DNA from 2 places in the Thalassospira sp. GO-4 genome. Region 2 is predicted to be linked to the other one. Evidence: riboswitches for the same ligand, from Rfam matches in the RefSeq annotation. Region 2 holds a riboswitch; the other holds the start of a gene.

Region 1 (10,914 bases), 1.2 Mb from region 2:
AAGGCGCAAATTGTCGCAATAATCGGGAAGCTTCCAACTGGCAAAGAATGCGCCGACTGATCCATTTTTGTCGGCAAGGTCGCGCAGGAAGCGGGCATTTTCCCCAATTGATTTGATCTTTGGCCCATGGGCGACAATCCCGTCGACCTTAAGCAGGCGTTCGACATCTTCGTCATGCATCATCGACAGTCGGCCGATATCGAAACCGTCAAAGACTTCTTCAAACCGTGGCCATTTGTTTTCAATCACTTTCCAACTGAAACCGGCCTGAAAAACCGATTTGCTGAATTCTGACAGCCAGCGATCATTGGCAATCGCGGCGATTTCACCGCGTGGTCTGGGGGTGACGAGGGCCGTGGAAAGTGCGGTTTGGCTTCCTTTGCGGGCGATGGCGGCTTGTTCTATTTCGTGAAACGGGCGCATGGGGTGTCTTGTCCCTTGAACGAAAAAACAGCCAAAGCAATGCCAAGGCTGTTTTCAAGAATATCGGGCGTGATCAGGACTTTGCAGCAACCCGTTCGGGCACGCGACTGTGGCGGTCACTGACCCAGCTTTCGAATGTGGTGGCCGGAAGCGGTTTGGAGAACAGGAAGCCCTGAATGAAATCACAGCCCTTTTCACGCAGATATTCAAGCTGTTCGACTTCTTCCACGCCTTCGGCAACCACTTCAAGATTAAGGCTGTGGCCAAGACCGATCACCGCATCGACAATTGCCTTGTCATCAAGATCGACATGGATGTCATTCACAAACGACCGGTCGATCTTGATCGAACCAACCGGGAAGCGTTTCAGATAGTTCAGGGACGAATAACCGGTGCCAAAGTCATCAATCGCGATCATCACGCCAAGCGCCTTAAGCTCCTTCAGCGTTGAAACCGCCTTTTCCGGGTTGTTCATCAGGATCGATTCAGTGATCTCAAGTTCAAGGGTACCTTCCGGAAGTGCGGTGTCCTTGACGATTTTGGTAACACTTTCGACCAGTTCGGCATCCTGAAACTGCGCAGGTGACAGGTTCACCGCAATCCGCATGCCGGGTAGTGACGAATCACGCCATGCCTGCGTCTGTTTGCAGGCCTTTTCAAGAACCCAGGCACCAAGCCGGTTGATCAGGCCGCATTCCTCGGCCACCGAGATGAATTCGCCCGGCAGGATCAGGCCGCGTTCCGGGTGATGCCAGCGCACAAGCGCCTCTGCACCGACAACCTTTTCCGTCCGGCAATCAATTTTGGGCTGATAATAAAGTTCGAGCTGATCCTGTTCGAGCGCGTTGCGCAGATCTTCCTCGATGGTTTTGCGTTCCTTGACCCGTTCATGCATCGACGGCAGGAAGAAGCGGTAATTGTTGCGCCCTTCGGCCTTGGCCGCATACATCGCCATATCGGCGTTTTTGACCAGCTGTTCGGGGTTCTCGCCGTCTTCCGGGAACAGGGTAATGCCGACACTGGCCGTTGAATGAAGGCGGATGCCCCGGCAATCAAACGGCTGGGACAGCTCGTCAATGATGCGCTGGGCAAGGGCGATGGTGTCTTCGATATTCTGAACATCGGTCTGAATGATCGCAAACTCGTCCCCGCCAAGACGGGCGGCAGTATCTGAATCCCGGATGATCCGCGACAGACGCTGACCCATTTCCTGAATCATCAAATCGCCGACATCATGGCCAAAGTGGTCATTGATGTCCTTGAACCGGTCAAGGTCAACAAACAGAACCGTGACACCACGCTGGAACCGGCGGGCCGACAGCAATGCCTGACGCAGACGGTCAAGGAACAGGGTCCGGTTCGGAAGGCTGGTCAGCACATCATGAACGGCCAGATGGCGCATGCGTGCTTCGGTCTGTTTGCGTTCGGTAATGTCGGTATAGGTCGCGACGTAGCCGCCGCCGGGCATCGGGTTGTGATCAACCTGAATAACGCGACCATTGGGGCGGGTGCGTTCCATGCGATAGGGTTCGCGACGTCGTGCAATGGCAACACGATCGGAAATCAGGGCCTGAATGCTGACATCGCCATATTCGCCGCGTTCGCCGTTATAGCGCAGGATATCGGAAAGCGGCGTGCCTTCCTTGACCAGATCACGCGGCAGATTAAGCAGCTCGATATAGCGTTCGTTCCAGACCATAAGATTAAGGTCCTGATCAAACAGGCAGATACCCTGACCGATATTGTGAAGGGTCGCTTCGAGAAGGGCCTGCTTGCGCTGGGCTTCTTCCTGTGCCTGACCTTGCAGGGCGACCATTTCGTTATATTCGCGGATCAGAAGGCCAAGCTCGTCCGAACTGTTCCATTCCACCGGACGGCGCAAGCGGCCATGCTTGGTCATGCGAATGGAATGCAAAAGACGGTTCAGCGGTTCCTTAATCGACCGTTTGTTTGCGATCAGCAGGCTGGCGGCAACCACTGCGATCAGCAATCCAAACAGGATCATGTCAATGGCGATGCGGCGGAACAGAAGGTCCTGAACGCGGGCATCGGTAAAGTAAATGACCAGTTCGCCGACATCGTGGCGCACATTGTTACGTTCGAAATAGACACGGCGTGACAGACGCAATGTATCGGCCAGTTCCGATTGCGAAACGCCGGTGTGGGCAAATTCGGTGCCGTCCGCACCAAGAGCCTGCACCGCGACGATATCGCGGTCACGCGCCATTGCGTTCAAAGCAGATTCGATATTGTCGACATCAAGATACCAGAACGGGGTTGCCAGAACGCGGGCATTGATGTCTGCGGTCTGTTCGACCTTGCCATTCAGATCATCGCGCAGAACTTTGTAACTGACATAGCCAAACACAATAAACAGGGCGAGCGAGAACAGGGAAACCAGCGGCAATGCTATGAATAGCAACCGACTGCTCAAAGACTTCCGTTGTAAAAAGCCGTATGATCCGCGCGACAAGCGTTCTCTCCTGGACACCCAACTTTTGGCTAGTCAGATATACTTTACTCGACGTTCTTATAGGAGCCAACACTCCGATGATTGAGTCGACTCAACCCGGAAGTTGGTCGAAACGCAAGTTTGATTTTATTTTCCTGATAAATAAATAGTTGCAACAACCTGCATCGTCTATTTTGGGGCGAAGTGCTGAAGCTTCAAGCGTTTGTCGGCACAAGACCGAAAATATCACGATTTTGGAACCGCCATCCGGGCCAGTTCGTCGCATCGTTCGTTCTCGGGATGGCCGGCGTGACCCTTGACCCAGTGCCATTCAACCTTGTGCGGTTTCAGGGCATCAAGCAGGCGTTGCCACAACTCGACATTCTTGACGGGTTTCTTGTCCGCCGTCTTCCAGCCGCGCTTCTGCCAGCCGAAAATCCATTTGGTAATGCCGTCACGGACATAGCTGCTGTCGGTATAAATATCGACCACACAGGGGCGTTTAAGCGCCTCAAGCGCGCTGATTGCCGCCATCATTTCCATGCGGTTATTGGTGGTTTCGGGATCACCCCCCGAAAGTTCCTTTTCCACGCCCTTGAACCGAAGGATCGCCCCCCAGCCACCCGGGCCCGGATTGCCGCTGCATGCGCCGTCGGTGTAAATCTCGACGTGGTTGTCGCCGCCATTTTGTGAATTCATCTCGTGGTATCCTTAGTCAAGTCCATAGGCGGCTGCATTGTCCACCCGTTGATGGAAACGCAGTTTATTGATGTATTCACGGGGATTTTTGGGCGTAACCAGGGCGTCTTTGGGGGTGTTGACCCAGTCATAAAGACGGGTCAGCAAAAAGCGCAGGCTTGCACCACGGGCCAGAACCGGCAAAGCGGCAATTTCCGCATCACCAAGCGACCGTACCTTGCCATATTGCGACAAAAGGTTCTTGGCCTTGGTGACGTTAAAGCTGTTGTCAGGTTCGAAGCACCAGGCATTCATGCAGATCGCAATGTCGTAGCAAAGCAGATCATTGCACGCGAAATAGAAATCAATCAGCCCCGATACATCTTCCTTGCCCGGGAAGAAGAAAACATTGTCCGGGAACAGATCGGCATGAATGACCCCCTTGGGCAGGTCATGGGGCCAGTTTGCTTCGAGATAGTCGATTTCGTCACCGATCATTTTGCCAAGACCGGGTTCGACATCATCGGCATGTTCCCGGCAACTTTCGACCAAACCACGCCATCCCTTGACGCTCAGCGCGTTGGGAAGATGCATTTCAAAATCCAGACCGGCGATATGCAACTTGGCCAATGCGGTGCCAAGACCCGCACAATGATGGGGAAGGATGCGCCGTGGCGACATGCCTTGTAAGAAGGATGTGATTGCTGCGGGCCGGCCGCACAGGCGACGAAGCGCAACACCGTCAGTGCCATGGATCGGGGTCGGACAGTTCAGTCCCTTGGCCGACAGATGATCCATCAGGCCCAGATAAAATGGCAGGTCGTCCGGATTAACGCGCTTCTCATACAGGGTCAGGATGAATGGCGCCTCGGTCGTCTGAAGCAGGAAGTTGGTGTTTTCGACACCTTCTGCGATGCCCTTGAACGAGACAACATCACCGATGTCATATTCGGCGACAAAACGGGCGATGTCTTCGTCTGAAACGTCGGTATAGACGGCCATTGGATTTAACGTGGTCCTGAACTTGAAAAGTAAGCAGCTATAATATCTTAGCTGGCAAGCTGACGTGGCAATTTGAATGTCACGTTCTCGTCGGTCAAGGTAATGGTTTCGACCGTGACGTCATAACGTTCACGGCAGGCATCAATCACTTCCTCGACCAGAATTTCCGGGGCAGAGGCACCGGCGGTAATGCCAAGGGTGCTGATACCGTCAAGCTTGTTCCAGTCAATGTCATGCGCCCGTTCGACCAGAACCGAACGTGTGCATCCTTCGCGCTTGGCGACTTCAACCAGCCGGTTGGAGTTTGACGAATTCGGTGCGCCGAGAACCAGAATCGCATCGGCCTTTTCGGCAATCAGTTTGACAGCATGCTGACGGTTGGTCGTCGCATAGCAGATGTCTTCCTTTTTCGGGACCGAAATCGCCGGGAAGCGGCGCTGAAGGATCTCGATGATCTTGGCCGTGTCATCAAGTGACAGGGTTGTCTGGGTCACGAAAGCAAGGTTTTCGGGATTTTCGACTTCAAGATTTTCGGCATCTTCTTCTGTTTCGATCAAGGTCATGCTGCCGACCGGAAGCTGGCCCATCGTACCGATGACTTCCGGGTGGCCGGCATGGCCGATCAGAAGAATATGTTTGCCATCGGCAAAATGACGTTCCGCACCACGATGGACCTTTGATACCAGCGGGCAGGTCGCATCAAGATATTCAAGCTTGCGGGTTTCGGCCGCTTCGGGGACGGATTTCGGGACCCCGTGGGCCGAAAAGATGACCGGCACACCATCGGGAACCGCGTCCAGTTCATCAACAAAAACAGCGCCCATATCACGCAGGCGGTCGACGACAAATTTGTTGTGGACGATTTCGTGACGGACATAAACCGGCGCACCATATTTTTCGAGCGCCTTTTCCACGATCTCAATCGCACGATCTACCCCGGCGCAGAAGCCGCGCGGGTTGGCAAGAACGATCCGAAGACTGGCTTTGTCAGGCATGATACGGGTCCGGTTTCCAAATTGTGCCGGGACAAGCCCGCTGCACTTATTCAAACGTTCTCGTTACATAACCTGCCTGACCTTGTGGCGCAATGACTGAGCACCGATCCCCCCGGGAACAATTGCACCCGATTTTGTGTTTTCATTTCGTGGCAATCGTCGAAGCGGGTTGTGCGGCTTACGGCGAAAGAATAGACTGCGCCACGACAGTGCAGATCATGCATATGTCAGAAAACAGATGGTTTGATAGAGGCTTGGATGACGATCGGTAACGGACTGCGGCGCGTTTGTGCATTGGGGATGGTCTCGGTTGGGGGATTGCTTGCAGCATGCAGCAGTAACCCGTTTGAAGAGCAGCCTGTTCCGACCTGCCCGGCAGCCTATCTGCCAAAGGATACGGCAAAGCTTGTTCAGTTCGCTGGCGGTGGGAAGGATCTGACCGATGTGATCGTCGAGGCAGAGTTCACCGGATATCTTGGTGACTGTGGCTATGACCTTGATGACAAGACGCTTGATGTCATCATCAGCCCGATCATTACGGCCGAGCTGGGCCCGGCGGCACAGGGGCGTTCGGCATCGTTCAAATATTTCGTCGCCCTTCGCGATCCCGATGGAAAGTTTGTTCAGAAGTCGGTGTTTGATGTGACAATGCCGTTTGCGGACAATCTTAATATGGCGCGTTACCGTGACGAGCAGGTCACCCTGTCTGTTCCGCTTGATGATGTCTGGGCCGGTCCCGACTACGAGATTTATCTCGGATTCCAGCTAAGTGCCGATCAGCTCGACTATAATCGTCGTTTCGGTACGAACTGACAGCGGCGGGTTGAAAACCTGCCCGGGTGATTGCCCGAATTTTGGGGCTGGTCGACCGGGAGCGAAATACGTATAAGGACGCATACCCAAGTGATCCCCGTGGGAGAGTGCCACGGTCCATAACGGATTGCGCGGACGCCGAAGGAGCAACCACCCCGGAAACTCTCAGGCAAACGGACCGCGGGGAGATGGGACTCTGGAAAGCAGGCGGCATCAATTTGAATTGCCGGTGACCGCCTCGCCGAAGATGTAAGCAGACCGTCGCGACAAGTCGGCTGTGATTCTTTCAGGCTCCAAGACAGAGGGGGAATGTGGTTGGCCATTGGTCGGCTATGTTTCGCAACGACTGTCCGGGAGACCTTGATGGCCGATCATCAGCCAGAACTGCTTAAAACCGCCCTTTATGACCTCCATGTGGAACTTGGCGCCAAAATGGTGCCATTCGCCGGATATGACATGCCGGTTCAATACCCGCTGGGTGTTAAGGGCGAACATCTTCATACGCGTGCCAAGGCCGGACTTTTTGATGTGTCCCACATGGGACAGGTTCGTCTGACCGGTGAAAACCGCTTCGCCGAACTTGAAAAACTGGTGCCTGGCGATATCGCGATCCTGAAACCGGGGCGCACCCGTTATTCGACCTTCACCCAGGACGATGGCACGATCCTTGACGATCTGATGATCACCAATGCCGGTGACAGCCTGTTTCTGGTGATCAATGCGGCGTGCAAGGATGACGATATTGTTCACATGCGTGCCAACCTTGGTGACGGCGTTTCCCTTGAAGAAATTGATGACCGTGCGCTGATGGCGCTTCAGGGGCCAGAGGCCGCCAATGTTCTGGCGCGCTTTGCCCCGGCTGTTGCCGATCTGAAATTCATGAGCTTTGCCGAGATTGATATTGCCGGCATTGCCTGCTTTGTCACGCGTTCGGGCTATACCGGCGAAGACGGCTATGAAATTTCCGTGCCCAATGATCGTGCCGAAGAACTTGCGCGCAAATTGCTGGCCGAGGCAGAAGTCGAGGCAATCGGTCTTGGTGCCCGTGATTCCCTGCGTCTGGAAGCAGGGCTTTGCCTTTATGGCAATGACATTGACACCACCACGACCCCGGTTGAGGCCGATCTGAACTGGATCATCAACAAGCGCCGCCGCGAAGAAGGCGGTTTCAAAGGCGCGGATGTCATTCTTGATCAGCTGGCAAACGGGGCGGATCGCAAACGTGTCGGCATCAAGCCCGAAGGCAAGGCGCCTGCACGCGAACATACCCAGATTTTGAACAGCGACGGCGAAGAGATCGGCGAAATCACATCTGGTGGTTTTGGCCCGACCGTCGATGGCCCGATTGCAATGGGCTATGTCGCAATTGAATTTTCCGAACCGGGCACCAAGGTCGATCTTATGGTGCGCGGCAAGGCCCGTCCGGCAGAGGTGGTTGAACTCCCGTTCGCACCGCATCGCTATTTCCGCGGCTGATTGCTGCAAATCTTGAGAATGTGCGGCGTGTGCCGCCTCGCAGACAACCGATCAACAGGGACAAAGATCATGGCTAAGAAATTCTCGCAGGAACATGAATGGATCGAGCTCGAAGACGGTATCGCAACCGTCGGCATCACAGATTACGCGCAGCAGTCGCTGGGCGATATCGTGTATGTCGAGCTTCCTGAAATCGGCAAGAAACTGACCAAGGACGGTGATGCCGCCGTCGTTGAATCGGTCAAGGCCGCAAGCGATGTTTATGCCCCGCTTGATGGTGAAGTTGTTGAAATCAACGAAGAACTTGATGCCAACCCGGCACTGGTGAACGAAGCACCGGAAACCGATGGCTGGTTCTTTAAAATGTCGCTGACTGATGAGTCCCAGCTTGATGAGCTGATGGATGAAGCAGCCTATAAAGACTTCGTCGAAGGTCTGTAAGTATGCGTTATCTTCCCCTGACACGTGCTGATCGCGCCGCGATGCTTGAAACCATCGGGGCGTCATCGGTTGATGAACTTTACAGTGACGTGCCCGAAGGCGCGTTGCTTGATGCGCCGGTTGACCTGCCGCATCATCTCGGTGAAATGCAGGTCGAACGCGACATGCAGGCACTGGCTGCCAAAAATATCGGTACTTCAAGTGCGCCAAGTTTTCTGGGTGCCGGTGCGTATCGCCACCATGTTCCTGCGACGGTTGACTATGTCATTCAGCGTGGTGAATTCCTGACGGCCTATACGCCCTATCAGCCGGAAATCGCACAGGGTACGTTGCAGTATCTGTTCGAATTCCAGACCCAGGTGGCATCGATCACCGGCATGGATGTGGCAAACGCATCGATGTGGGATGGCGCAACGTCCTGTGCCGAAGCCGTTCTGATGGCCTGCCGTGCGACCCGTCGCAAAAAGGCTGTTCTGTCGGGTGGTCTGCACCCGCATTACCGCGAAGTGACCGAAACCTATTGCCAGTATAGCGATACCGAAGTTGCCGGACGTGATGGCAACCCCGAACAGCAGGCCACGGTCGAAGAACTTGGCGAACTGATCGATGATCAGACTGCCTGCGTGGTTGTTCAGTATCCGGACGTCTTTGGCCGCATTCAGGACCACACCCGTCTTGCCGATCTTTGCCATGCCAAGGGAGCACTTTTGGTTGTTGTCTTTACCGAAGCAGTTGCATTCGGTGCAATCAAATCACCGGGCAGCTTTGGCGCAGATATTGTTTGCGGCGAAGGTCAGTCGATCGGTAACGCTCTGAACTATGGCGGGCCGTATGTCGGTCTGTTCGCCACCACCCAGAAACTGGTCCGTCAGATGCCGGGTCGTCTTTGTGGTGAAACGGTTGATCAGGACGGCAAGCGTGGCTTTGTTCTGACCCTTTCGACCCGTGAACAGCATATCCGTCGTGAAAAGGCGACCTCGAACATCTGCACCAACTCGGGCCTGTGTTCGCTGGCATTCACGGTGCATATGAGCCTGCTTGGCGAAGACGGTTATCGCCGTCTGGCAACGTTGAACCATGAAAATGCCTGCAAGGCCGCAGACGCAATTGACGCGGTTCCGGGCGCATCGGTGGTCAATGACAGCTTCTTTAACGAATTCACCGTCAAGCTGACCAAGCCGGCGGCCGAGGTGGTCGAAGCACTGGTTGCCAAAGGCGTTCTGGGTGGTGTTCCGCTGTCGCGTCTTTATCCGAACCGTTCGGATCTTGATAACTACCTTCTGGTTGCGGTTACCGAAACCAATACCGACGAAGATATCGCAGCCCTTGCGGGCGCATTGAAGGAGGTGCTGGCATGACGTTCGCAACCCATACCGGCAACCGTGGACTTGTTCTGGAAGAAAAGCTGATCTTTGAACAGGGTCAGCCGGGCCGTACCGGTGTTGACCTTCCGGAACCCAAAGGAACCAAGTCGCGTCTTGGCGGTCTTGACCGTGACAGCAATGTCGGCCTTCCGGGCCTGTCCGAGCCGCAGGTGGTGCGTCACTTTACCCGCCTGTCGCAGAAAAACTTCGGTATTGATTCCGGCTTCTTCCCGCTGGGATCCTGCACCATGAAGCATAACCCGCGTCTGAACGAAAAAGTCGCGCGTTTGCCCGGTCTTTCCGACCTTCATCCGATGCAGCCCGAAAGCACCGTTCAGGGCGCCCTGGAACTGATTGATACCTGTGCGCACTGGTTGTTGGTTCTGACCGGCATGCCAGCGGTTTCCATGTCACCGGCTGCCGGTGCACAGGGCGAACTGTGTGGCATGATGGCGATCCGTGCCGCCCTTGATGCGCGCGGTGAAAACCGTCGTCGTGTTCTGGTGCCGGAATCCGCACACGGAACCAACCCGGCAACGGCTGCTGCCTGTGGCTTTACCGTGGACTCGATCCCGGCAACCGAAGATGGCCGTGTCGATTTGGCCGCATTCGAAGCCAAGCTTGGTGACGATGTGGCTGGCATCATGCTGACCAACCCGAATACCTGTGGTCTGTTTGAACGTGACGTTCGCAAGATTGCCGATCTGGTGCATGCAGCAGGCGGTTATTTCTATTGCGATGGTGCGAACTTCAACGCCATTGTCGGTCGTGTACGCCCGGCCGATCTTGGCGTTGATGCGATGCATATCAACCTGCACAAGACCTTCTCGACCCCGCATGGTGGCGGTGGACCGGGTTCCGGGCCTGTTGTGTTCTCCGAGGCATTGGCACCCTATGCGCCGATCCCCTATGTCGTGCGCAATGAAAACGGCTTCCATCTGGTTGAAACCGCAGACGAAAATGACGGCATGAAGCCGTTTGGCCGTCTGAAGGGTTTCCATGGTCAGATGGGCATGTTCATCCGTGCTTTGACCTATATGAAGAGTCACGGTGCAGATGGTCTGCGTCAGGCTTCCGGTGATGCGGTTCTGAATGCCAACTATCTGCTCGCACGTCTCAAGGAAAAGCTCAGCGTGGCTTTCCCTGGCTATTGCATGCACGAAGCCCTGTTTGATGACAGCTTTCTTAAGGATACCGGTGTTTCGACACTGGATCTGGCCAAGGCGATCATCGACGAAGGGTTCCACCCGATGACCATGTATTTCCCGCT
Region 2 (10,914 bases):
TCTGATAATTCGTAAAATTTAGCGAAAAGAAAGCAGCGATCAAGCCGCGTTCTGGTCCTTTATGCCTTTTTCATTTTACGAATTCTTTGCGGTACATCACGAAATGCCTCGGCAAGTTGCAAATAAACGGGCCGTTTGAACGGCACGATCATGTCGGGCAGCGTCGCCAGATCGTTCCAGCGCCAGGCATCAAATTCCGGGTTGGGCACATCAATATTGATATGCTTGTCCTTGCCCGTGAATTGCATGGCAAACCATTTCTGCTTTTGGCCGCGATACTTGCCCTTGAACGCCTTGCCAATCAGATGGTCTGGCAGATCATAGGTCAGCCAGTCGGGCGTTTCGGCGATGATTTCAGCCTTGTCGGTGCCGATTTCTTCCTTGAGCTCGCGCAGGGCGGCTTCAATCGGGGTTTCGCCATCGTCAATGCCGCCTTGGGGCAATTGCCATGCGCCTTCAAATCCGAAACGGTTGCCGACCCAGACCAGGCCATCCTTGTTAAAAAGCGCAATACCGACACAGGGGCGATAGGGCAGGTCTTCGGCCCTTACCCTTGTGGTATCGGTTGAGTTCGTATCGGACGGGGATGCGGATTTGTCAGCCATGATTTCTCCTGGGTGATCGGGGCCGGGTGCGTTTGGCGTCCGGTCACTGACTTTCGATGGTGGCGGCGGGTTCGTCTGCGGTATTTTCAGCTGGATTGTTTTCGGCTTCCTGTGCCATGATTTCGCTTTCGCGCTGTTCGGCTTCGCGGCGTGCGGCTTCGGCTTCGGCGGCGGATTGCGGGGTGACCTGCATATTGGCAATCGCACTGACCGGTGCCAGTTCGACGCCCTGTCGTTTCAGGCGCAAAGCCCAGTTGCGCAGGCGCTGAATGGTGACCGGATAGGATTGGGCAAAGCCGACAGCAACACCATTGCGTTTGGCAAGCTGGACCAGATCGGCAAGTCTTGCATCAATCTGGCGGCGGCTGGGAACCTGATCGATCAGAATGTTGCCAACCGCGTTTGGCGTTCCGGCATTTGATGCCAGTTGCGCGCCATAGCTTGCCATGCCGCTGCGCGTACCTTCGAGATACATCAGGCCCGAACGCGATACGAATTCAATGATCGGGCGGATGGCGCTATCAAGGCTTCCGAATTTTGATCCTTCGTGGCTGACCAGTCCGGCATAGCCGGGGAACTGTGCGAGCAACCATTCAAGCCGCACAAGGTTTTCACCCTCTGACAGGGACGTCAAAAGCGCGCGCGGCCCCGGATCGGAAAGCGGGAAATCAGCCGGTTCCATCGGCAATTCAAGAAAGACTTCATGGCCCATTTCGCGGGCCTGTTCGGCAACGGTTTTGATGTCGCGGCTATAAGGGGAAATGCCCAACGAAATATTAAGCGGCAGATCATTGATCGCGGTTTCGGTGCGGGCTTCATTCAGGCCAACCCCGGTCAGAATGATCGCGACATAGGGTTGCCCGTCGGTTTTTTCAAAGGGCCGCTTATAGGCATCAAACGGTGTGGTACCATCATCGGCAATGCGCGGGACACGGCCGAAACTGCCTTCTTCATCCAGACCGGGCAGCGGGGCCTTGCGCAAGGGATCGGGTTCGATCGGATCGTCAATCGATCCTTCTTCGGCGATGATGGCGGCCAGTTCTTCGGGGCTTAGTTCGGTATCGGGGGCAACACCGTCAGCCTGATCGGCCGGCCCGACCAGATCGGAGACACCGGAAAGCTGATTGGTGATGTCTTCGGCGGATTGTGGAGTGCCATCGGGACCGACATCGCCATTATGCTGGGCGCGTTCGCGTTCCTGCATGTCGCGCACACCGCGCGCGATTTCTTCCTGAAGTTCGCGTTCAGACCCCGGGACAGCCACCAGGGCCTCGGGACTGCCAAGATGAAACAGCCGCCAGCCGGTTTCCGGATCAAGGATCGGGATCAGCGCAACCGCTGTCGCCCCGAAGGGCGACAGGAAGACCAGAATGATCAGAATTTTCGACAGCCAGCTGCGCCGTGATTTCGGCCGCTTGGGCAGACGCTTGATCTGAATTTCGATCGGAAGTTCGTTAAAAGGCAGGTCATCAAGATTGACTTCTTCAGCGTCAGTCATCCCGTCGCCAAGGTCGTCGGCCAGCGCGCCGGCCATGTCCTCGTCGAGATCGCCATCCTTCTTCTTTCGGAATGGCAAGGAATTTAGGATTTTCCTGAACACGAACAGCTAGTCTCTCACGATGTCCGGATGGTCCTTACCCTTTCGGGCGCGGACCAAACAGCGAAATGCCCCGGATCATGTCAAGCGCCCGCGAAAGCTGATAATCGTCGATCGCAAGTTGCTCGGCTTCATCCCGGCGGGAATTTGCATCCTTTTCTGCGTCTGTGGTCGCGGCGTCTTCATTGCGAAGCGCACCGTTCAGGGATGCCTCGGACCGGCGGGTATCGCTTTCGATACTTTCAACACGGGCCTGTGGCACGATGATGTCCGGAACGATGCCGACTTCCTGAATGGATTTGCCCGATGGCGTGTAATAACGTGCGGTGGTCAGGCGCAGTGCAACATTGCCCGGCATCGGAAGGATAGTCTGAACCGATCCCTTGCCAAAGCTGCGCGTGCCCATGATGACCGCACGGCGGTGATCCTGAAGGGCGCCGGCAACAATTTCGGATGCCGATGCCGAACCGTCATTGATCAGAACAACAATCGGCAGTCCTTCGGCCAGATCACCGGACCGCGCGTTATAGCGTTCGGTATTCTGGGTATCACGCGGGCGGGTCGAGACGATTTCGCCCTTGTCCAGGAAGGCATCGGATACCGAAATCGCCTGATCAAGCAGGCCACCCGGGTTGTTGCGCAGATCAATCACCAGACCCTTGATTTCCGGGCCGATCTGATCGCGCATGTCGCCAATCGCACGTTGCAGGCCGCTAAAGGTCTGTTCGTTGAATTTGGTGATGCGGATATAGCCGATATCATCCTTGGCTTCGGCGCGGACCGACTGGATCTTGATCACCGCACGGGTCAGGGTGACATCAAACGGAGCCTGTTCGCCCTTACGGATGATGGTCAGGACAATGTCGGTATTGACCTTGCCGCGCATCATTTCGACCGCATCATTAAGCGTCATGCCGCGAATGGCGGTGCCGTCGATATGGGTGATGAAGTCGCCCGGTTGCAGGCCGGCCTTTTCGGCGGGCGTGTCATAGATCGGTGCGATGACTTTGACAAAGCCGTCCTCCATCGTGACTTCGATGCCAAGACCGCCGAATTCGCCACGGGTATCGACCTGCATTTCCTCGAAATTATCCATGTTCAGATAAGAGGAATGCGGATCAAGTGACGTCAGCATGCCGTTGATGGCGGCTTCGATCAGCTGCTTGTCATCGACTTCTTCGACATATTTGGCTTTGACCTGTTCAAACACGTCACCAAACAGGTTCAAAAGACGATATGTCTCAGCCGAGGAGGTTGAAGATTGCGCCAGACTTGGGGACGCAAGGCCGAAAGTCATGCCGGTCGCGAGTGCGAGTACTGCCAATCGAGAGGTTTTCATCCACTTACCTTGCCGTTTTTCGAGGCCAGCCACGGAAGCGGATTGATCGCTTCTCCGTCCTGGCGCATCTCCAGATAGAGTTTAGGCGCTGTTTCACCCATAATACCAACAGGTTCGCCCGCCAACAGATATTGTCCTACCACACTGTCGAGCCGATCAAAACCGGCGATAAGACTATGGTATCCTTCGCCGTGTTCGATAATCAAGAGTCGGCCGTACCCGCGGAAGGGGCCTGCAAAGACAACTTTGCCATCAAAGGGCGAGACAACCTGCGCATTTGCGCGGGTGCTGATCTCAATTCCTTTGGATCTTGTGACGGTCAATCCGTCCGGACCACGCGATTTTTCCCCGAACAGTGTGACGACTTTGCCACTGGCAGGCATGCGCAAATGCCCATGCGCCAGGGTGATCGAACTGCCAACCGCGAATTCTTCGTCGCTTGTGCCATCCTGTTTCGGGGTGGCGGCGGCCGGTTCTTCCTTGCGGGCTGGCGGTTCGGGGGGCGTATTGCGGGCAATCGTGGTTGCGCCCAGCGTATCGGCATCGGGTTCGGTCCGGGTGGCGACATCAATTTCCGGGCGTGATCGCGGTGCAGGGAGACCTTCGGCCCGTTTGCGCAAGGTGCTCAGCAACTCGCCAAGTGATTTGGCCTCGTCAGCCAGCGCATTTACGGCCTTGGCGGCTTCGTGGGCTTCGGCCTCGGTTTCGGTGCGCAGGCGGCGCTTTTCACTCAGCAATGCGGCAAGCGATGTGCGTTCCTGTTGCAGCGCACGGGTGGCTTCGGCTACGTCCGCGCGTTGGGTGCGGATATCTTCGCGCAAACGTGCAATTTCATCGAGTTCCTTACGCAGGTCGCGGGCATGCTGTTCAACGCCGGGCAGTGCGGCCTTGAGCAATACCGCCGAACGCAAGGTATCCTGCGGCGATGTCGGAAGGGCAATGACCGCTTCGGGCGGGGTGGTCGAAAGACGCTGCAAGGCCATCAGGATGCGGGCATATTGACCGGCCTTGTCCTCAAGGCTGGTGGCCGCGACCTTTTCACGGGTTTCAAGCGATTGCAGCTGATCTTCAAGTTCGGTCAGGGTTGTCTCCAGACGCTGGGTACGGCGGGCAACCGAAATGGCTTCGGATTGCAGGGCCTGTTCCTCGGTCCAGAGTTCCCGCGATTTGCGCGACAGGAATTCTTCCTGTTTTTGCTGTTCGGACAGCTGGCTTTCAAGCTGATCAAGTTTCTTGTCAACTTTTTGAAGCGACTGGGCAAAAGAAGGCGCTGCCCCGCCTGCCAGACACAGCGCAAGCGCGGTCACGGCAGGCAGGGCGATCTCATAAGCTGACTTAGCTCGCAAGAAGCGCATCATTCTGTTTCAGGCCCTTAAGCAACGGTTTGCCAGTCATCTCGGCTGGCTGTGGCACGCCAAGGAGTTGCAGCAAAGTCGGTGCAACATCGGCAAGGCGCCCATTCTCCAATGTTACCCCTTCCGGACCGTTAACAAGAATGGTCGGCACCAGATTAAGGGTATGTGCAGTATGGGGTTCACCGGTTTCCGGATCGACCATGACCTCGCAATTGCCGTGGTCGGCGGTGACAAAGGCAACGCCGCCAACCGACTTGATCGCATCAATCACCTTGCCAAGGCAGGTATCAACGGCCTCGGCTGCTTTCATAGCAGCTGACAGAATGCCGCTATGCCCAACCATGTCGGGGTTGGCGAAGTTCAGGATGATCGCGTCATATTTTTCCGATTTGATGGCATCGACCAGTTTTTCGGTGACTTCGGGTGCGGACATTTCCGGCTGAAGGTCATAGGTCGCGACTTTGGGCGATGCGACCAGAATGCGGTCTTCACCTTCGAAAACCTGTTCTTCGCCGCCGTTAAAGAAGAACGACACATGCGGATATTTTTCGGTTTCGGCAATACGAAGCTGCTTCAGCCCGGCCTTGGAAACCACTTCGCCAAAGATGTTGGGAAGGGTTTGCGGCGGATAGATCGCATCCATGTATTTGGCGTGTTCGGACGAATATTCGACCATGCCGGCCTGAACGGCAAATTTCGGCGCGGTACCGCGATCAAACCCGTCAAATTCCGGCGCGCACAGGGCAGCAAGGATTTCGCGCGCACGGTCGGCACGGAAATTGGTCATCAGGATGCCATCGCCATCCTTGATCCCGTCAAAATCGCCAATCACAGTTGGCAGGACAAACTCGTCGGTGGTGTCATTCGCATAGGCATTGGCAATCGCGGCCTCCGCACTTTCGGCAGTGCGACCATCGGCATAGTTTTTGCCCTGAACCATGGTGAAATAGGCCTGGCTGACGCGTTCCCAACGGTTATCACGGTCCATGGCGTAATAACGCCCGGTCACGGTGACAATCTCGACATTGGCATCGCCGATCAGGGCGCGGAATTTCTCAAGGAATTTGGCAGCACTTTTCGGGGCGGTATCACGGCCATCAAGATAGGCGTGAATTTTGACCGGCACACCGGCGCCTGCGATGATTTTGGCAAGGGCGGCCATATGGGCCTGATGGGAATGCACGCCACCTTCGGACAGAAGACCGGCAATGTGGCAGACACCCTTGCTATCGCGCAGCGTTGCGATGATTTTCTTGACCGCATCGGTATCGGCGATGCTTCCGGTTTTGACGGCCTCGTCAATTTTGGGCAGTTCCTGCATGACGACACGACCGGCACCGAGGTTCATGTGACCGACTTCCGAATTGCCCATCTGGCCTTCGGGCAGGCCGACATCCAGACCACAAGCCTTGAGGAATCCGGTCGGATAATTGGCATAAAGCGCATCCCAGACAGGCGTATTGGCCAAGGCAACGGCGTTGTCCTTGGTTTCTTCGCGATACCCCCAGCCATCCAGAATACACAGCACCACAGGGCGCGGGCGCTTTACGGAATTCGATACAGTCACGTTCATAAACCCCACTGATAGAGATAAAGGCTGAATTACCCGTAAATATGGTGACTTACCGGGTAATTCGCCATCAATCCTGTTGCGCGGGCAGGGTGGGTCAACCGTTACTCACAACAGGCAAATGCGTAATTTCGGCAATTTAGCACGAATGTGGCCGCGAAACAGTACCCCGACCTGGAATTTTTTGCAGGTGCAAAGCTGCTTTTTGACAGGGGTATCAGACACAGATAATCTGCCCCCAACGGTGATCCTCAGAGACGGCAGAAATGGCGTCTCGCACCACGACGGGAGAGCCCGGTTACCCGCATAACCGGCGCCGAAGGAGCAATAGCCCCATAAAACTCTCAGGCAGATGGACCGTCGCGGATAGAGGCTCTGGAGAGAGAATTCGGCAAGCATACAGATCAAACATGTATGACCACCGGCTTCCACCGAAGGATGAAAACCTGTGGGTTGATGTTGTTTTCGACCCATGGGCGCACAATCTCAGGTCAAGGGACAGAGGGGGCAAGACACCGGTTCGTAAACGGCGCGATTTTCGCGCGTTCAAGAGCCGTGAAGGAGGCCCTTATGACCACCAATCCCGCCACCGGTCCCCGTTCGGGATCGCAGGACGGTTCTGTGCAAGACGTAAACCTTTCTGTTGTTGATCTTTATACCATCGGGATCGGACCATCGAGTTCGCATACCGTCGGACCAATGCGCGCCGGATACCGGTTTTGTCTTGAACTTGATGCCCGTAATCTTTTGACCAAGGCGGGCAGTGTTGTGGTCGATCTTTACGGATCGCTTGCCCTGACCGGCAAGGGGCACGCCACCGATACGGCCGTGATCATGGGGCTTTCGGGCCATCGACCGCGCAGTGTAGACCCCGATGATGTCGCGCCAACCGTGCAGGCCATCGACAGCAGTGCGCAATTGCAGCTTTATGGCAAGCATCCGGTTGATTTCAATCGTGAAACCAATCTGGTGTTTCACTTTACCGAAACCCTGCCACAGCATCCCAATGGCATGCGGATTACCGCATTTGACCGCGATGGCGTAAAAATTCACGAACAGGAATATTTTTCGGTCGGTGGCGGGTTCATCGTGTCTGGCGATGATCGCGGGGCGGAGTATTCCGGCGACAATATCACGTTGCCCCATCCGTTTTCATCGGCCGATGAATTGATGGCCATTTGCAAACGCGAAGGTGCATCGATTGCCGAAATCATGATGGCCAATGAACAAAGCTGGCGCAGCCCGGACGAAACATACGAATTTGTTGATCGTGTTCATCGCGCAATGATGGATTGCATTGATCGCGGGTGCAAAACCGATGGCATTTTGCCCGGCGGGCTGAATGTCAAACGCCGGGCATCAAAGCTTTATCATGAATTGACCGAAAAACCCGAAGCAGGCCTTCGCGACCCGCTGACCGTGATTGACTGGGTCAATCTTTATGCCCTTGCCGTGAACGAGGAAAATGCCGCCGGCGGACGTGTCGTGACCGCACCGACCAATGGTGCGGCTGGCGTCATTCCGGCCGTGCTTCGGTATTATGAACGGTTCGGATCGAATGTCAGTCAGACCAAAATTCGCGAATTTCTTCTGACCGCGGCGGCGATTGGGTCGATCTATAAAAAACGCGCATCCATCTCGGCGGCCGAAGTCGGTTGCCAGGGCGAGGTCGGTGTAGCCTGTTCAATGGCCGCAGGCGCGCTTTGTGCGGTTCTGGGCGGCACGCCCGAACAGGTTGAAAATGCCGCCGAAATCGGGATGGAGCACAATCTTGGCCTGACATGCGATCCGATTGGCGGTCTGGTGCAGGTCCCATGCATCGAACGCAACACAATGGGCGCGGTCAAGGCAATCAATGCCGCGCGTCTGGCAATGCGCGGTGACGGGCAGCATACCGTGTCGCTGGATCGTGTGATTGAAACCATGCGCCAGACGGGACTCGACATGCAAAGCAAGTACAAGGAAACCAGTCAGGGTGGCCTTGCCGTCAATGTCAACGTGGTTGAATGTTGATGTTACAACATTGATGAAACGCGATTTAAATCAACATCTTGGGTGATACAGTCATTTCACCGCCGGTTGGTGAAATGTGTTTCTTGCGACCTTTGGTTGGGGATCTGTTATGATCTGCGCGAGCAAACAAGGGGCAAAGACCCCACCAAAGGTTGGACCTAGACATGAGCAAAAAGCTGTTCCGCATTTACATCGCGGTCAGTCTGGATGGCTTCATTGCGCGCACCAATGGTGCGGTGGATTGGCTGGATGAATATGATCCGGCCGAATTCGGCTTTGATGATTTTCTGGACTCCGTAGGCACGCTGATCATTGGCAGAAACACCTTTGATCAGGTGATGGAATTTGGCGATTGGCCCTATGAGGCCCGCCGCACCATCGTTCTGACATCACGCGATATTCCGCAAGACCGTCCGGCCAATACCGAGGCCTATGGCGGCAGCATCATCGAACTTGTCGATCAGCTTCGCGACAGCCGCAATGGCGATGGCGATATCTGGGTTGTTGGCGGCGGAAGTGTGGTCACACAGTTCCTGTTTGGCGGTTTTGCCGATCAGCTGGATATCTTTACGATCCCGGAGGTTCTGGGGGACGGCATATCATTGTTCGGGCGTGACGCCGGTGGCATTAAACCACGGTTGCTGGCATCAGAACGCTATAATTCCGGCGTGGTGCGCAGCCAGTATGGATTGCATGATATCTGAACGAAAAACCGCGCCTTCATGGCGCGGTTTTGAGTTTTGCGGAATGACAGTTATCAACGCTTCATTGCGCCGAAAGCTTTTGTAGCTGTTCTGTGATTGTTTCGCGTACCTGCTTTAACGCTTTGATCGCGCTGGCCTGCCAATCACTATCGAGAACCATCTGCATGTTTTCCCTGTAGTGTTCAGTCACTTTAATCGGCTCGGGCGCAATTGCGGCATCTGTCGTGATGGTAATGTCGCTTCGATTGTGGACTGTGACCTGCCAGAAGCCGGGTTCGAACCACGACCAAAACTCGGCAATGTCGACTTTGACATCGGCAGCCTTATCGTAATTGGGGTCGACGGGTGTCAGGACGCGGTATCCGGCTGCCTGGAAGCCATTTTCCACGGTTTTGGCAATGGCATCGGCAACGGTTTTGCCTTCCGGAATCAGCACATCGCCCAATGCCATGCCGTATGTGTTGCGTTTGCGGGCATATGCGCGCGCCGTGATCGCATCGTCATCAATTTCGTCATTGGCAAGTGACGGGATATCAGGTCGCGGCGGATCAATTTCGAATTGCCGTTTGTCATTCACTTCCAGAATTCGGACTTCGACACCCTCCGTCGGGTTCTCGATGGTATCCGGCTCTTCGATTTGTACGACACTTCGCGATGTGGCACAGGCGCCAAGAAATGCGACACATCCCAGAACTGCAATAAGTTTAAGGTGGCGACGTTCCATCATAGATCTCCCCTGAAATTCAGAAATATCTGTATTCAAACGGGAAATCGGATGCAAACTTAAAGTGCATTTCTTGATTGAGCTTCTTGTTTAGATTTTAAATCTCGCCCAAGGCATCAAGCGATTCCGGAAGGATTTGGCCGCCGTCAACGACGATGGATTGCCCGGTGATATAGGCCGCTTCGTCCGAGGCAAAGAACAGGGCCGCATTGGCGATGTCTTCGACGCTGCCCAGACGTTTGAGCGGGATCGAACTGGCCATTGAGTCCAGATAGTCCTGACCAAGGTCGGCAAGGCCTTCGGTCATGATATTGCCCGGCATGACGGCATTGATCGTCGTGTTATAGCGCGACAGTTCCATTGCCGCGGTGCGGATAAAGCCAAGTTGTCCGGCCTTGGACGCTCCGTAATGCGACCAGCCGGGATAACCGGTTACGGGGCCTGTGATCGATGAGGTAATCACAACCCGTCCCTTGCCGGCTTTTTCGAAATAGGGGATGCAGGCTTTAACGCACAGAAAGCTGCTTTTGAGGTTGGTGGCCATGACCTGGTCCCAGTCATCTGCCGTCATATCGATCATTTTGACTTGCGGGAAAATTCCGGCATTGGCGCACAGGATATCAATGCCGCCAAACGTCTTGGCCGTATATTCCGCCATCCCGGCGACCTGATCCCAGTCCGACACATCACACAAAACCATATCGGCCGTCCCGCCAGCACCCGTGATTTCGCCAACTGCGATGGCCGCATCCTTTTCTGTGCGGGCCGCAATCATGACTTTGGCCCCCTGTTTGGCAAAGACGTTGGCGATGCCCTTGCCGATCCCTTTGGAGCCACCCGTGACGATGACAGTTTTTCCCGAAATTGAAGTCAGCATGGTGGATCCTTTCGTGAAGGTGCCAGTGTCCGATACCCCGGCGGGGATGGTGTGGCGCTACCCTGATTGTGCATTGCGTGTGTTTTCTTGATGATTGGGTGATTTTTTCCGTGATGCAACAAAAAATGTT

What was found. Region 2 has a riboswitch for glycine ahead of M9H61_RS11240 (L-serine ammonia-lyase). Riboswitches for the same ligand answer to the same signal wherever they lie in the genome.
Region 1: it holds a riboswitch for glycine, as region 2 does, so the genes downstream of both, gcvT (glycine cleavage system aminomethyltransferase GcvT) here and M9H61_RS11240 (L-serine ammonia-lyase) in region 2, are expected to answer to the same signal.

Annotation. Positions count from the first base shown of each region.
Region 1 is NZ_CP097807.1:3,663,166-3,674,079, forward strand. Features, by position in the region: gene M9H61_RS16765 (DNA-3-methyladenine glycosylase I) at 1-423, opposite strand, end outside; gene M9H61_RS16770 (bifunctional diguanylate cyclase/phosphodiesterase) at 497-2,845, opposite strand; gene rnhA (ribonuclease HI) at 3,122-3,574, opposite strand; gene M9H61_RS16780 (homoserine kinase) at 3,587-4,555, opposite strand; gene ispH (4-hydroxy-3-methylbut-2-enyl diphosphate reductase) at 4,603-5,550, opposite strand; gene M9H61_RS16790 (hypothetical protein) at 5,809-6,363, shown strand; glycine riboswitch at 6,454-6,554, shown strand; glycine riboswitch at 6,558-6,667, shown strand; gene gcvT (glycine cleavage system aminomethyltransferase GcvT) at 6,727-7,839, shown strand; gene gcvH (glycine cleavage system protein GcvH) at 7,909-8,280, shown strand; gene gcvPA (aminomethyl-transferring glycine dehydrogenase subunit GcvPA) at 8,283-9,638, shown strand; gene gcvPB (aminomethyl-transferring glycine dehydrogenase subunit GcvPB) at 9,635-10,914, shown strand, end outside.
Region 2 is NZ_CP097807.1:2,426,822-2,437,735, reverse strand. Features, by position in the region: gene M9H61_RS11265 (RNA pyrophosphohydrolase) at 60-605, opposite strand; gene M9H61_RS11260 (divergent polysaccharide deacetylase family protein) at 649-2,181, opposite strand; gene M9H61_RS11255 (S41 family peptidase) at 2,240-3,541, opposite strand; gene M9H61_RS11250 (murein hydrolase activator EnvC) at 3,538-4,899, opposite strand; gene gpmI (2,3-bisphosphoglycerate-independent phosphoglycerate mutase) at 4,877-6,469, opposite strand; glycine riboswitch at 6,742-6,836, shown strand; gene M9H61_RS11240 (L-serine ammonia-lyase) at 7,037-8,479, shown strand; gene M9H61_RS11235 (dihydrofolate reductase family protein) at 8,644-9,183, shown strand; gene M9H61_RS11230 (hypothetical protein) at 9,245-9,907, opposite strand; gene fabG (3-oxoacyl-ACP reductase FabG) at 10,005-10,784, opposite strand.